DNA from 2 places in the Erwinia sp. LJJL01 genome. Region 2 is predicted to be linked to the other one. Evidence: riboswitches for the same ligand, from Rfam matches in the RefSeq annotation. Region 2 holds a riboswitch; the other holds the start of a gene.
What was found. Region 2 has a riboswitch for thiamine pyrophosphate ahead of thiM (hydroxyethylthiazole kinase). Riboswitches for the same ligand answer to the same signal wherever they lie in the genome.
Positions count from the first base shown of each region.

Region 1 (7,200 bases), 1.2 Mb from region 2:
AACTGTACTCGCACGCCAGTGACGTAGAGCACTTTGCCGCTCAGTGCGCCGAACGGGTCAGCGACCGGGTGTACGAGTATGAGATGAAGCAGCTGCAGGTTCCCAATGTTACGCCCGGCGAAGCGCTCTCAATGCTGATGAAAGCACGCAAAATCCGCCAGGCTGACCTGCGCCAGATTGCCACGCAGAGCGTTATTTCAGAGGTGATCCACGGCAAACGATCTCTCACCGTTGAGCAGATCAAAGCACTGGCAAGATTCTTCCGCGTGCCGCTGGAAACCTTTATGGGGCAGCCCTGAAGCGGCGCGGTTTTTCACGGCGGAACCCCAGCCCGATGATCCAGCCAAACACGTAGGGCAGAAACGGGTAGCGTCTAATGATGCGCGGCAGCGGACTGGTTTGCCCCGCCGGGCGCTGCTTGCCGCTCATTTTTATCTGGATAAACTGCGTGGCGCTGGTTGGGAACTGACGGCGTTTTTGCACCTTATTGAGCTGGCGCAGGCTGACGCTGCCTTTTAGCAGGCTGGCGGTAAGCAGCCTGGCGCTGGCGACCGCGTCCTGAATCGCCAGGTTGACGCCGACCCCACCGATTGGCGACATCGCATGGGCGGCGTCGCCGATGCACAGCAGGCCCGGTTTGGCCCAGCTGTCCAGCCGGTCAATGCGAATGTCGAGCAGCCTGAACTGCTGCCAGTCGGTCAGATCGGACATTCGCGTGATGGGGAAGGGCGCGACGTCGGCAATCTGCTGCTTAAACGGCTCCAGACCGTTCTCCCGGATGGCAGCAAATTGCCCTTTGGTAATCGAGTAGCCGCACTGCCAGAAGCTGCCGCGATCGAGCATGATAAAGTTCTGTCGCGGCCCCTTGTGGCCGGTATTCCACTCCGGATCGTCCTCACGTTTATCAAGCTGGAACCACAGCACGTCGCGCGGTGAGCCGAACGATCGTCCGCTCAGGCCAGCCTGCTGCCGCACCGCAGAGTGCCGCCCGTCACAGCCCACCACCAGCTGCGCGCGAATTTCCAGCTTGCCGTCAGGTCCGCTGGCCGTGACGCCGCGCACGACGCCGTCCTCAGTGATTAATTCCTCAAGGGCGGTCGACTGGCGCAGCTGGAAGCCGGGCAGGGCAGAAGCTTTGCCGGCAAGAAAATTCAGAAAGTCCCACTGCGGCATAAACGCCATAAAACGGCACTTCACCGGCAGGCGGGTGAAATTCGCCAGCGTGACCTCTTCGCCGCCCAGCTCCGCCTGCAGGCGCGGCACGCGCTGGTGCGGCAGGCTCAGCAGCTGGTCCAGCAGGCCAAGGTGGTGCATGATTTGCAGCGTGGAGGGGTGGATAGTGTCACCGCGAAAATCACGCAAAAAATCCGCGTGCTTCTCAATCACTACCACCTGCACACCGGCACGCGCCAGCAGATAGCCGAGCATCAACCCGGCCGGGCCGCCGCCGACGATGCAGCAGTCGGTGGTTAATCGTTCAGGTGCCAAAGAGTGCATGAAAACCTCGCGCCAAAAAAACAGATGATAATAATTATCATTATCTGACCGTTTGCGCCAGCGCGGGAGGAATTAATGCACCTCGACCGCGTACTTTTCCACCGGGGTGATCTTCTTGATTAGCTGGTTATCAAACAGGAACTGCTCGTAGGCCTGATAGCGCTGGTCGTCGAGCTGCGCCGGATTTTTGGCAAACAGCGGCAGCGTTTTCTGCCATGCAACGTGGTTCAGCTCGGTGTTCAGTTCGGGATGCGCTTTGGCAAACGCCTGCCAGCTCTCTTCCGGATGCGCCAGCAGGTAGTCGGTGCCTTTCTGCAGCGCGGCGAGGAATTTCTTCACCTTCGGCGCATTCACCGCGTCGCGATTGGCAACAATCACCAGCTCGTCATAGGCCGGAACGCCATAATCCTCAACGTTAAACACCACCGGATTTTTCCCCTGTAGCCTCAGCTCCTGCGCTTCAATATTGCGGTAGCCGCCAATCACCGCATCCACCTGGCCTGCCAGCAGCGCGCTGGTCAGCTGGAAGTTGACATTAATCAGCTTAATGTCCTGCGGATTAACGTTTTCATGCTTCAGCATAGTACCTAGCGTTGCCTGCTCTATGCCGCTGACCGAGTAGCCGATCTTCTTGCCTTTCAGCCCGGCGGGCGAGGTGATGCTTTTATCCAGTGTCATCACCGTGTTCAGCGGTGAGTCGATCAGCGTGCCGACGCGCACCAGCGGCAGGCCTTCATCGGCAAAGAAGTGTAATTGCGGCTGATAGGTGATGGCGAGATCGGCCTGTTTAGCCGCCACCAGGCGCGGCGGCAGTGACGGATCCGAAGGCGGGACGATCTTCACGTCCAGCCCCTCCGCTTTAAATGCGCCAATCTGTTCGGCCACCATAATCGGCGCGTGATCGGGGTTAATGTACCAGTCGAGGATCAGCGTCAGCTTTTCAGTAGCCTGGGCGCTGCACGCGGCGCCCAGCAGCAGTGCACAGAGGGTTTTTTTGAACATGGTTATGACCTTTTATAGTGTGTTAGTGGTTTTCAGGTGCCCAGTTAACCAGGCGCTGCAGCAGCGCATCGACCGCCAGCCACAGCAGAACCGTCATCAGGACCAGGATAAACAGCGCGGCAAAGCACTGAGCGGTCTGCATGCGGGCATTGGCATTCAGCATCACGTAGCCCAGTCCTTCGGCGGAACCGACCCACTCACCGATAATGGCACCGATAGGGGCTACCGCCGCGGCCATGCGCAGGCCGGAAGCGAACGCGGGCAGCGCGGCCATCAGGCGGATGTGGCGCAGCTGCGCCCAGCGTGAAGCGCCCATGGTGCGGGCCAGGTCGAGCCAGTCACGGTTAACGCGCCGCAGCCCGTCATAAAATGCAGAGGTGACCGGGAAGAAGATCACCAGTACCGCCATCGCCACCTTGGCGCTGATGCCGAAGCCGAACCACAGCACCAGCAGCGGAGCAAGCGCAAAGACCGGGATTGCCTGGCTGGTCAGCACCAGCGGCATCATCCAGCGCTGTAAACGCGGCGAGAAGGTCATCGCCAGCGCCAGCAGTGAACCGAGTAGTACGCCGATCGCCAGCCCGCTGAGCACTTCCGACGCGGTGATCAGGCTGTGCCAGGCCAGAAACGCCCGGTCATCCCACAGCGCCCTCGCCACCGCAACCGGCGACGGCAGCAGAAAGGCCGGGATATCGGTCAGCGTCGCCAGCCACCACAGCACCATCAGCCCGGCGAAGATCGCCAGCCCGCGCAGGCTGCGGGCGCGTTTTCCTGTGCAGTGCATCATCATCCTGCCGCCCTCAGCAGCTGTTGCAGCAGTTCACCCTGGCTTTTCAGCAGGTCAGGATCGTCCGGCGCGCGCGGTGGCTGCCCACCGATGGCGTGGCCGTCATCAATTCCCGCCGGGTAGCCGGAGAGGACCAGCAGCTGGTGGCTGAGGCGACAGGCTTCCATCGGGTCGTGAGTGATCAGCAGTACGGTATGGTCGCTGAGCAGGTCGGCGGCCAGCGTCTGGATCCTGGCACGCGTCAGGGTGTCCAGCGCTGAAAACGGTTCATCCATCAGCACTACCGGGCGCCGCTCGTACAGCGTGCGGGCAATCGCCGCGCGCTGGCGCATGCCGCCGGAGAGCGCCGCCGGACGCTCGGTTGCCTGCTCAGCCAGCCCGACCCGCTCCAGCAGATGCTGCGCCCAGGGCAGGTCGGCTTTTTCGCCGCGCAGGCGCGCGCCGAGCGTGATGTTGTCTATCACCGACAGCCACGGAAGCAGCAGATCCTTCTGGCCCATATACGCAATGCGCCCCGCCAGCGGCAGGCCATCGCTGCCGCACACCTGGCCCGCATCGGCGGTAGCCAGACCGGCGATGACCTTCAGCAGGCTGGTTTTGCCACAGCCGCTGGCGCCCAGCAGCGCCGCAAAGCTGCCGCCTTTGATGTCAAAATTGAGGTGTTGAAAGATAGTGCGCCGGCCAAAACTCAGGCTGAGGTCGCGCACGGCAATACCAGGGGGCATCATGGTGCGGGCACCGCATTCAGCCCCATCTGCCAGAAGGCCGCTTCCAGCCGGGTGGCGGTGGTGAAGATCTCGCTGAGGCTGGCGATGCGGCTCTCTGCTGCGCGCTGCTGACCCACCGTTTCCAGCAGCCCAATCGCCGCCTGCACGCCGCAAAGATAATCGGCATCGCCGTAGTTACGGATCCACGAGGCATACGGGCTGCCGTCGAGCCGGGTTTGCGGGTCGTTGAGCAGGCGCAGGCCGATTTCGGCATAGCCCGCCACGCAGGGTAGCAGAGCGGCCAGCAGCTCCAGCGCATCGCCGGAGTGGCCGATATCCAGCACGTAGCGGGTGTAGTTCATGGTCTCCGCCGCTTCCGGCTCGGCTGCCATCTGTGCTTCACTCAGCCCCCAGCTTGCGCAGTAGCCAACGTGCAGCGGCAGTTCATTGACGATAGCGTTGAGTGAGGCGGTGGCGGCGCGCATTTCCGGCAGGGTACGCAGCTTGGAAACCAGCAGGGCATAGGCGCGGGCAAAGTGGATCAGGAACAGATAGTCCTGGGTCAGGTAACGACGAAACGCAACGTCGGGCAGGGTAGCGTCAGCCAGCTGCTGCAAAAACGGGTGATCGACGTAGTGGTGCCATTCAGGGCCCGCCTGCTGGCGTAAACGGCCGTACAAACCCTGGCTGAAATCGATGTGGGAAACGGGGTGAGACACGGGACCTCCATAAATTCAGTGGAGATCCGGGCACGCAGAGGTATGAACAGGCACATGATCGATGCCAACCCGTCCCTTCGCTGGCATGACCCAGATCAGGTTCAAAGGGTTCGGCTTACGCCATCTCAGCCCATTACAGGACACCCCTCGGAGCAGCCTGTTATACGATATTTCATTTTTGATTACAATCCTTGCTTAGTCAGGCACGGCGAGTTAGGAATAGTATTATCTCCACGCAATTTCCACTCAGGAAAACCTTATGAAAAGTATTGGATTTCTGTCGTTTGGTCACTGGACACCTTCGCCGCAGTCCGGCACGCGTTCTGCTGCCGACGCGCTGTTGCAATCCATCGATCTGGCGGTCGCGGCCGAAGAGCTGGGCGCGGACGGCGCTTACTTTCGCGTGCATCACTTCGCCCGCCAGCTCAGCTCTCCGTTCCCGCTGCTGGCCGCCGTGGGCGCCAAAACCCGCCGTATTGAGATCGGCACGGGCGTCATCGATATGCGCTATGAGAACCCGCTGTACATGGCTGAAGATGCCGGTTCCGCCGATCTGATCTCCGGCGGGCGCCTGCAGCTCGGCATCAGCCGCGGTTCGCCGGAGCAGGTGATCGACGGCTGGCGCTATTTCGGCTATCAGCCCGCCGAAGGTGAGAACGAGTCGGATATGGCGCGTCATCACACCGAAGTGCTGCTCGACGTGCTGCGCGGCGAAGGCTTCGCTAAGCCGAACCCGCAGCCGATGTTCCCTAATCCACCGGGCATGCTGCGCGTGGAGCCTTACTCGGAAGGGCTGCGCGAGCGTATCTGGTGGGGCGCAGGCTCCAATGCCACGGCGGTGTGGGCGGCGAAGCTGGGAATGAACCTGCAAAGCTCAACGCTGAAGGATGATGAAACCGGCGAGCCGTTCCATATTCAGCAGGCGAAGCAGATCCGCGCCTACCGTGAAGCCTGGAAAGCGGCCGGACACGCCCGCACGCCGCGCGTCTCCGTTAGCCGCAGTATTTTCGCGCTGGTGAATCAGCAGGACCGTATGTACTTCGGCAACAGCGGTAAGGACGCGGATCAGGTCGGCTACCTCGACGAGAAAACCCGCGCCATTTTTGGCCGCAGCTACGCCGCCGAGCCGGATGTGCTGATTAAACAGCTGGCAGAGGATGAAGCGATTGCCGAAGCCGACACGCTGCTGCTGACCGTTCCGAATCAGCTGGGCGTGGATTACTGCGCGCACACCATCGAGGCGATACTGAAGCACGTTGCTCCAGGGCTGGGCTGGCGAAAATAGTCAGAACGGATAAAGATGCCAGGTCTCTTCAATCCCCTGCGCCCGATAAGATATTCATCCGGCGTGAGGGGTTGTTCTGGAAAAGATTATCCAACATCCAGTGACACAGAGACCTACCAGTAAAAATGGCAGCATAATGATATTGAGTTGATGCCATCCAAAGTACTCCAGAGCTGCAGCGGACAGCAGCGAAGCAGCTGACGAGAAGAGATAACGTAATGTTTCACTGGCCGTTTGGGCTGCTTTGCGCATGCTGGAATCATTTCCTAGCGAAAGAAGAATGGAGCTGGTGACGAAACTCAGATTCCAACCCACTCCGAGCAGGGCAAGTGACCAGTAGAATGTAGCCAGCTGAGTCCCTTGCATGCCAACCAAAGCAGCAAGTACTGTCAAACTGATCCCAATCATAAGGCTCATGCCGGCACCCAATTTGCGGAAAGTATAACCCGCCACTAGAGAGGGGGCATACATGCCGACTAAATGCCATTGCATGACGGCAGCACCCTCCTTCATCGTTAGGCCGGCCTTTACAATTGCCAGAGGTGCAGAACTCATCATTAACATCATGACGCTGGTAATCAGCACACCATTTATTGTGGCAACCAGATAAACGGGTTTCTTGAGGGCAGCATAATTGCCAGCCCACTCAGCCTTTGAGGCTTCTGCAAGTGCAGGCTTACCATCTGTCTTATAAAAACAGACTAACAGTAGTGCTGAGACCAGTATCAGAATACTCACAGTCAGATAGGAACCGGTAAAAAGTGAAGAGGGGTAGAGAGATGCGCTCCATACCGCCAGGCCCGGCCCGAGAAAGGCAGCAATCACTCCCCCTGCCAGCACCAGCGATACTGCAAACTGTTTCAATTCCTGTCTCACCAGATCACCTGCTGCCAGCCGGTAAAACTGTGCTGAGGCCTGAAAAGCGCCAACCAGTAAGCAACCCAGGCACAACCCCCAGAAGTGAGGTATTAATGTCGATATCGTTGAGATGAGTGCTCCAGCCACACCGATACAGCACCCTGTTAACAGTGCGTTACGTCTACCATGATAACGAATCTGCCATCCCAAAATGGGCATGATTAACGCACCACCCACGGTCAGTAAGGCAAAAGGAATGGTTGCTAGTTCAGGATGCAGTGTTAAAGACTGTCCAGCCAGACTGGTAATGGTAAGGTCTATTGAAATAGCTGCAGTAAACAGCAC
Region 1 is NZ_CP178576.1:3,755,812-3,763,011, forward strand. Features, by position in the region: gene ACLI4M_RS18590 (helix-turn-helix domain-containing protein) at 1-299, shown strand, start outside; gene ACLI4M_RS18595 (FAD-dependent oxidoreductase) at 283-1,497, opposite strand; gene ACLI4M_RS18600 (ABC transporter substrate-binding protein) at 1,570-2,499, opposite strand; gene ACLI4M_RS18605 (ABC transporter permease) at 2,522-3,289, opposite strand; gene ACLI4M_RS18610 (ABC transporter ATP-binding protein) at 3,286-4,014, opposite strand; gene ACLI4M_RS18615 (TenA family protein) at 4,011-4,691, opposite strand; TPP riboswitch at 4,768-4,870, opposite strand; gene ACLI4M_RS18620 (LLM class flavin-dependent oxidoreductase) at 4,972-5,997, shown strand; gene ACLI4M_RS18625 (MFS transporter) at 6,052-7,200, opposite strand, start outside.
Region 1: another riboswitch for thiamine pyrophosphate. It lies ahead of ACLI4M_RS18615 (TenA family protein); the one in region 2 lies ahead of thiM (hydroxyethylthiazole kinase).

Region 2 (7,200 bases):
AGTTGCCGAATGTCTTATACCATCACCGCCAGTGAACCGGTCAACCAGCAGATCTACCGCTTTTTGCGCCAGGAGATCGTCACCTGTGCCATTCACCCCGGTTCGCTACTGTCGGAAAAAGAGGTGTCTGCGCGCTTCAACGTCTCGCGCCAGCCGGTGCGTGAAGCCTTTATCAAGCTGGCGGAAGCCGGACTGGTGCAGGTACTGCCGCAGCGTGGCACCTTCGTGCGTAAAATCTCCGCGCAGCGCGTGGCCGATGGGCGATTTATTCGTGAGGCGGTGGAAGTCGCAGTCGTGCGGCGGGCGGCCGTTGAAGCGAGCGCAGACGGACTGGCGGCGCTGGAGCACAATCTGCAGCTGCAAAGACTGGCGGCAGAGCGCCATGACAGCCAGGCGTTCCTGCTGCTGGACGATGAGTTTCATCGCCTGATTGCACAAAGTATTCACTGTGAGCTGGCGTGGGAAACGGTGGAAAATATTAAAGCCACTATGGACCGCGTGCGCTTCCTGACGCTGAGCAAAGTCTCCCCGCCCGAAAGCCTGATTGAGCAGCACCAGCTGATTTATCAGGCGCTGCGCGCGAAAGATGCCGACGCCGCCGAAAGCGCGCTGCGCCGTCATTTGCAGGAGATGATCTTCTCCATCACCCCAATTGCCGAGCAGAACAGCGAGTGGTTTGAAGCGCTGTAACGCGTAGGGGCTGACCCTCTTTTTCGGTCAGCCCTTTTTGCTCACGGCTGATGCAAACCTTCAACACGGGTCGACCGGAAAAAATGGTCGACCCCTACGGAATTTTGTAGGGGCTGACCCTCTTTTTCGGTCAGCCCGTTTTACCTCAGGCGATAGTCACGTTCTTCGCCAGATACACATCCTGCACCGAATTAATCAGCGCCACGCCCTCTCTCATCGACTTCTTAAACGCCTTGCGGCCAAGGATTAACCCCATACCACCCGCACGTTTGTTGATCACCGCGGTACGCACCGATTCGGCGGTATCCGTCTCCCCCGCTGCTGCGCCACCGGAGTTAATCAGCCCGGCGCGGCCCATATAGCAGTTCGCCAGCTGATAACGCACCAGATCGATAGGATTATCACTGGTCAGATTGCTGTAGACGCGCTCGTCGGTATGACCGAACTTCAGCGCCTGGTAGCCGCCGTTATTCTCCGCCATCTTCTGCTTAACGATATCCGCCCCGATGGTGGCGGCCAGATGGTTGGCCTGCCCGGTCAGATCGGCGCTGGCGTGGTAATCCACCCCATCCTTCTTGAAAGCATCGTTACGCAGGTAGGCCCACAGCACGGTGACCATCCCCAGCTCATGCGCCCGTTCAAACGCGGCGGAGATCTCCTCAATCTGGCGACGCGACTGCTCAGAACCGAAATAAATCGTGGCACCGACCGCCACCGCACCGAGGTTGAACGCCTGCTCGACGCTGGCGTACAGGGTCTGGTCGTACTGCGTGGGGTAGCTCAGGGTTTCGTTGTGGTTCAGCTTGACCATAAACGGAATGCGGTGGGCATAGCGGCGCGATACCGACGCCAGCACGCCATAGGTGGACGCCACGCAGTTGCATCCGGCTTCAATCGCCAGCTCCACGATATTTTTCGGATCAAAATAGAGGGGATTGGCGGCGAAGGAGGCCCCCGCAGAGTGCTCAACGCCCTGATCGACTGGCAGGATAGAGAGGTAACCTGTCCCGGCTAAACGTCCGGTGTTGTACAGGGTTTGCATATTGCGCAGTACCGCTGGCGGGCGGTTATTATCCACCATCACCCGATCAACATAATCCGCGCCCGGGAGATAGAGGCTGTCCGCTGGAATAGTCATGCAGCGATGTTGCAAAAGAGAGTCTGCTTCTTTGCCCAGTAACTGTACGATGTCCGTCATGGTAACTCCTGTCAAAGTTGTGGAGGCCGCAGCGAAGCGGCCCGCGGGTCAGACTGACTGACCTCAACAGGGTGAACCTAAAACGTCCATTAAGGCAAATTGCTGACTCCATTTTTCAGAAGGATCCGCACTAAAAAGCGTGAGGGGGTGCGCGCTACCACCACTGATGGAAATGGTGCACCGGGCCGTGCCCGTGGCCGACTTCCAGCGAGTCAGCCTGCTCCAGCGCCCCCTGCAGCCACTGCTTGGCGGCCTGCACCGTCGTTACCCAGTTATCATGGCGCGGACGCAGCGCTGCCAGCGCCGCCGAGAGCGTGCAGCCGGTGCCGTGGGTGTTGCGCGTGTTAATACGCGGTGCGGTGAAGCGCTGTTCTAACTCGCGGGTTAACAGCCAGTCAGGGCTCTCCTCTTCGCTGAGGTGGCCGCCCTTCATCAGCACAGCCTGGCAGCCGAGCGCCAGCAGCGCCCGCCCTTGTGCGCGCATCTCGGTTTCGTTGCGCGCGGGCTGGCACTGTAACAGAGCCGCAGCTTCAGGCAGGTTTGGGGTGATCAACGATACCTGCGGCAGCAGGCGTTCGCGTAGCGTGGCAACGGCCTCCACCGAGAGCAGCGGATCGCCGCTTTTCGCCAGCATCACCGTATCCAGCACCACCCACGGTGCGCTGGCACCCTTCAGGCGATCGGCCACCACGTCGACGATGGCACTTTCCGCCAGCATGCCGATTTTAATGGTGTCGATGCGCACGTCGGACAGCACCGAATCCAGCTGCGCGGCGACAAAATCCGGCTCAATGCGATACACCGACTGCACCCCGGTGGTGTTTTGCGCCACCAGCGCGGTGATCACGCTGGTGCCGTAAGCGCCCAGCGCGGAGAACGCCTTAAGATCGGCTTGAATACCCGCCCCGCCGCTCGGGTCGGTACCGGCAATAGTCATGGCGTTGATACGTTTCATACCAGCGCCTCCGGATTGAGTTGGTACAGGGCATCGAGAAACGCCGGGATAAAGCTGCCCGGCCCCTTCACCTGCGCGGCAGCACGCTCGCCAGCCAGCGATACCACGCGGCAGGCACTGGCGACATTCACCAGACGGTCGCCCGGCAGCGCGGCAAACCCGGCCACCACAGCCGACAGTGCACAGCCGGTACCCACCACGCGAGTCATCAATGGCGAACCGCCGCTCACGCTTAGCGTGCGCCGCCCGTCGGTAACAAAATCGACCTCGCCGGTTACCGCAATCACCGCGCCGCTGGCAAGCGCTAGGGTTTCGGCGGCCTGTAACGCTGCATCCGACGGATGCAGGCTGTCGACGCCACGCCCGCTGACCGCCTGTTTTGCCAGCGCCATGATTTCGGAAGCATTACCGCGAATCGCGGCGGGCCTGCTCGCCAGCAGCTGCTGACAGAATTCACTGCGGAAATCCAGCGCGCCGACCGCCACCGGGTCCAGCGTCCAGGCGTGTCCGGCGCCATTCGCAGCGCCGATCGCCGCACGCATCGCGTCACTGCGCGAATGCGTTAGCGTGCCGACGTTGACCAGTAAGGCATCGGCGATGGCGCTGAACTGCGCGGCTTCATCCGGGTCGATCACCATCGCCGGGGAGGACCCCAGCGCCAGCAGCACGTTGGCGGTAAAGGTTTGCACCACGTCATTGGTCATACAGTGGATTAACGGTGATTTTTGGCGAAACAGCGCCAGAGAGTGGGCCACGTCGGCGTGGCTGAGGCTTTGAGGTTGGATCATGATTACTCCCAACCGGCGATCAAGAAGGCGATGCCGGTCGGGCATCTGACTTCCCTACGCTGGCATTATCCAGTTCAGGTTATGCGGGTTTTTCTCAGCCGGACGGTTAGGTCGGGCACCCCGAGTCATTGATAAATCGTTAAATTTTAGAATTCATTGCGCTGGTAGCGAATCCACAGAATACGGGGGATGGCGCTATCTTGTAAACCCATTTGTCATGCATCCGAATACCAGACGCATCTCGTAGGTGACAGGTTGCGCAACGCCCATAATCCCACCTCTTTAACCGTGCCAACACCGCAAATACATCCAAATAATAGAGACAGAAATGAAACTTTTTATTGCCGCAACACTACTCGCCCTGTCTGCATCAGCCAGTGCAGAGACAGCGCCGCACTGGACCTATGAAGGCCAGGCTGGACCAGAAAACTGGGGGAATCTGAGCGAAAAGTTCGCCACCTGTAAAATTGGTCAGTTTCAGTCACCCATTGATATCCGCTTTGTCACTAAAGCGAATCTTCCCGCGCTAGAAATGGATTATCACTCTGAGGCGGAAAGCCTGGTGAATAACGGCCATACCTTACAGGTCACCGTGGATGATGAAGATGATTTCAAGCTGGATAACAGGATGTTTAGGCTGCGCCAGTACCACTTCCATGCGCCGAGCGAAAACCTGATCAACGGCAAGCGCTATCCGCTGGAGGTGCACTTTGTGCATGCGGATGCCAGTGGTTCACTGGCGGTAGTTGCGGTGATGTTTGAAGTGGGTGCGGAAAACAGTGCTCTCAATCCCATCCTTAAGCGCATTCCGGCTAAGTTAAACCAGAGTGTGAAGCTGGATGAGCGTTATGACCTGAAACCCCTGTTCCCGACCGATCTACACTACTACCGTTTCAGCGGCTCGCTGACCACACCACCTTGCACAGAGGGCTTGCGCTGGCTGGTGATGAAAAAGCCGGTCACCTTGTCCGCAGCACAGCTGGCGCAGTTCCAGAAAGCGCTGGCACAGAGCAACAATCGCCCGGTGCAGCCGCTGAATGGCCGTATGGTAGTCGAGTAAAGGCTTTTCTATCCCTGCTCCGCCACCAGCAGCGCCAGCGTATCCGGCTCCAGCGCCTTGAAGATATGCGGGCGATCGCCGGGATAGCAGATGTAATCGCCGGGGAATAACTCTTCCGGCGACTCTTTCAGCCCCACCAGCGCCCGCCCCTGGGTGATGATAATATGCTCAACAGAGCCGGGAATATGGGGCTGTGAGAGGCGTTCCTCGCCAGGCTGGGTGATCAGCAGATAGATATCCCGCCGCGCGCCCGGCGGACAGCTGGCCAGCAGAATGGCCTCATAGTTGCCGCGCTCGGCCACCACTTTACTTCCCTCTCCACGCCGTACCACCTGAGTCTTATTGCTCTCCGGCTCCAGCAGTTTAGCAAACGGGATATTCAGCGCCACGCACAGCGCCCACAGCGTTTCCAGGCTGGGATTGCCGTTACCCGCCTCCAGCTGCGACAGCGTGGATTTAGCGATCTCTGCCCGCCGGGCGACTTCGGCCAGCGACAGCCCTGCGCGCGTCCGCTCGCGCACCAGGCTTTGGGCAATCAGGGCGATTGGCTGGGTCATGCCTTACCTCACAGTTCGTTAAAACGAACGAAACGTTCGTCTTGATAACCTATTCTAATGCGTTCATTATAATGGCAGTTTCGTTCGATAGGGTTAGAAAAGCATGTTTAGCCACAATTTTTCCTCGCTGACGCCCGCCACGCGTAAGGCGATCTACCTGATCTGCCTTGCCGTTGGCGTGGTGGGTGTTTCCTACGGTTCTCTGGCAACGGCTTACGGTTTTCCGCTGTGGGTGCCGCTGTTCTCCTCGCTGTTTGTGCTGGCCGGGGCGTCAGAGTTTATGTTTATCGCCATTATTGCCAGCGGCGGCAATCCGTTAGCCGCCGCCGCCGCCGGGCTGCTGGTCAATGCCCGCCATTTTCCGTTTGGCATTGCGGTGCGCGACCTGGTCGGTTCACGCCTCTCCGCGCTGCTTGGCTGCCATATTATGAATGACGAAAGCGTGGTATTTGGCCTGTCGCAGTCCACGCCGCAGCAGCGTAAGGCCGCATTCTGGCTGTGCGGGCTAGGGGTGGCGATCGTCTGGCCGCTTGGGGCGCTGATCGGCAGCCTGATTGGCACCCTGCTGCCCGATACCAGCGTGATTGGGCTGGATGCCGTGTTCCCGGCGATCCTGCTGGCGCTGGTGATCCCGGCGTTTAAGTCTCGTACCACCCTGACGCGCGCCTCCTGTGGCGCGGCGCTGTCGCTGCTGGCAGTGCCGTTTACTCCGGTCGGCTTACCGGTGCTGCTGTCGATGGCCGGCCTGCTGGCGAGGAGGAAATAATGCCCGCTCACTCTTTGATCATCAGCGGTATCGCGATTCTGGCGCTCGGCACCTGGCTGATGCGTTTTGCCGGAGCAAAACTCGGTAACCGCATGGCGCTGTCAGAAAATGCGCGCACGCTGCTCTCCGATGCCGCCACCACGCTGCTGTTTGCCGTTGCCCTGGCGAATACCTTCTATGAAGGGGTACATTTTGCCGGGATTGCCCGCGTGGCTGGGGTGGCCGTGGCCGTGCTGCTGGCCTGGCGTAAGGCGCCGCTGATCGTCGTGATCTTCGCGGCGGCGCTGGTCACCGCCCTGCTGCGTTATGCCGGGGTCAGCTAACCGCCTTTACGCGCTTTTTCTTCTTCAGAAACGGCTGTTTTGCGATAAACTCTGCGCCGTTGCCACACGGCGTTTTGCTGCAGGAGTTTCATCATGAATATTCGTCCGTTTACCGAAGCTGACCGCCCCTTTTTGCGCACGCTGTTTCTCGCCTCGCGCAAGGCGAACTGGACCTGGCTGGACGACGCCGAATGGCAGTTAGAGGATTTTGACCGCGTGACGCTCGGCGAGCGCGTGCTGGTGGCAGAAGAGGACGGGCACCGCGTGGGTTTTGCCGCGGTGCTGGATAACGATAACTTTTTGCACAGCCTGTTTATTGACCCGGCCTGGCAGGGCAGCGGCGCGGGCAGCGCGCTGTTGCAGGCGGTACAGAACAGCTTTACCTCTACCGGGGCGCTCAAGTGCCTGGCGGAAAACTTACAGGCGCAGAGCTTCTATAAAAAGCACGGCTGGCGGGTAGTGGCGCAGGGCGAGAGCGACCAGGGTGAATACCTGTTAATGCACTACGTGCTGAAATAGCCGCCACCGCAGCATCACACCTGCACTGAAATATAAAATCGGCTTGCCGCCTGTCGAACACAACCGACTATAATGCGGTTTTAGCTCTAAGAATGGCGCCAGAACCGACGATGACCAACAGACCTCTTCACGAACAGGCGGGCGTAAGCAAAAACGCTTATGAGATGCTGCAATATCTGAAGCGCATTGCGCGTGGCGACAAGGCCTTTACTATCCAGGACACCCTGCTCAACCACCGCTGCAACGTGACGCCGGATAATGACTTTACCCTGATTAACCAGCTGTTTGACGGCGGGAAAATCGATTTTGATTATTCGATGGTGGATGGCTTCCAGCAGCGGCAC
Region 2 is NZ_CP178576.1:160,840-168,039, forward strand. Features, by position in the region: gene ACLI4M_RS01615 (GntR family transcriptional regulator) at 10-690, shown strand; gene fbaB (class I fructose-bisphosphate aldolase) at 836-1,888, opposite strand; gene thiD (bifunctional hydroxymethylpyrimidine kinase/phosphomethylpyrimidine kinase) at 2,043-2,843, opposite strand; gene thiM (hydroxyethylthiazole kinase) at 2,840-3,631, opposite strand; TPP riboswitch at 3,666-3,764, opposite strand; gene ACLI4M_RS01635 (carbonic anhydrase) at 3,960-4,691, shown strand; gene ACLI4M_RS01640 (helix-turn-helix domain-containing protein) at 4,700-5,248, opposite strand; gene ACLI4M_RS01645 (AzlC family ABC transporter permease) at 5,352-6,014, shown strand; gene ACLI4M_RS01650 (AzlD domain-containing protein) at 6,014-6,337, shown strand; gene ACLI4M_RS01655 (GNAT family N-acetyltransferase) at 6,431-6,856, shown strand; gene ACLI4M_RS01660 (hypothetical protein) at 6,967-7,200, shown strand, end outside.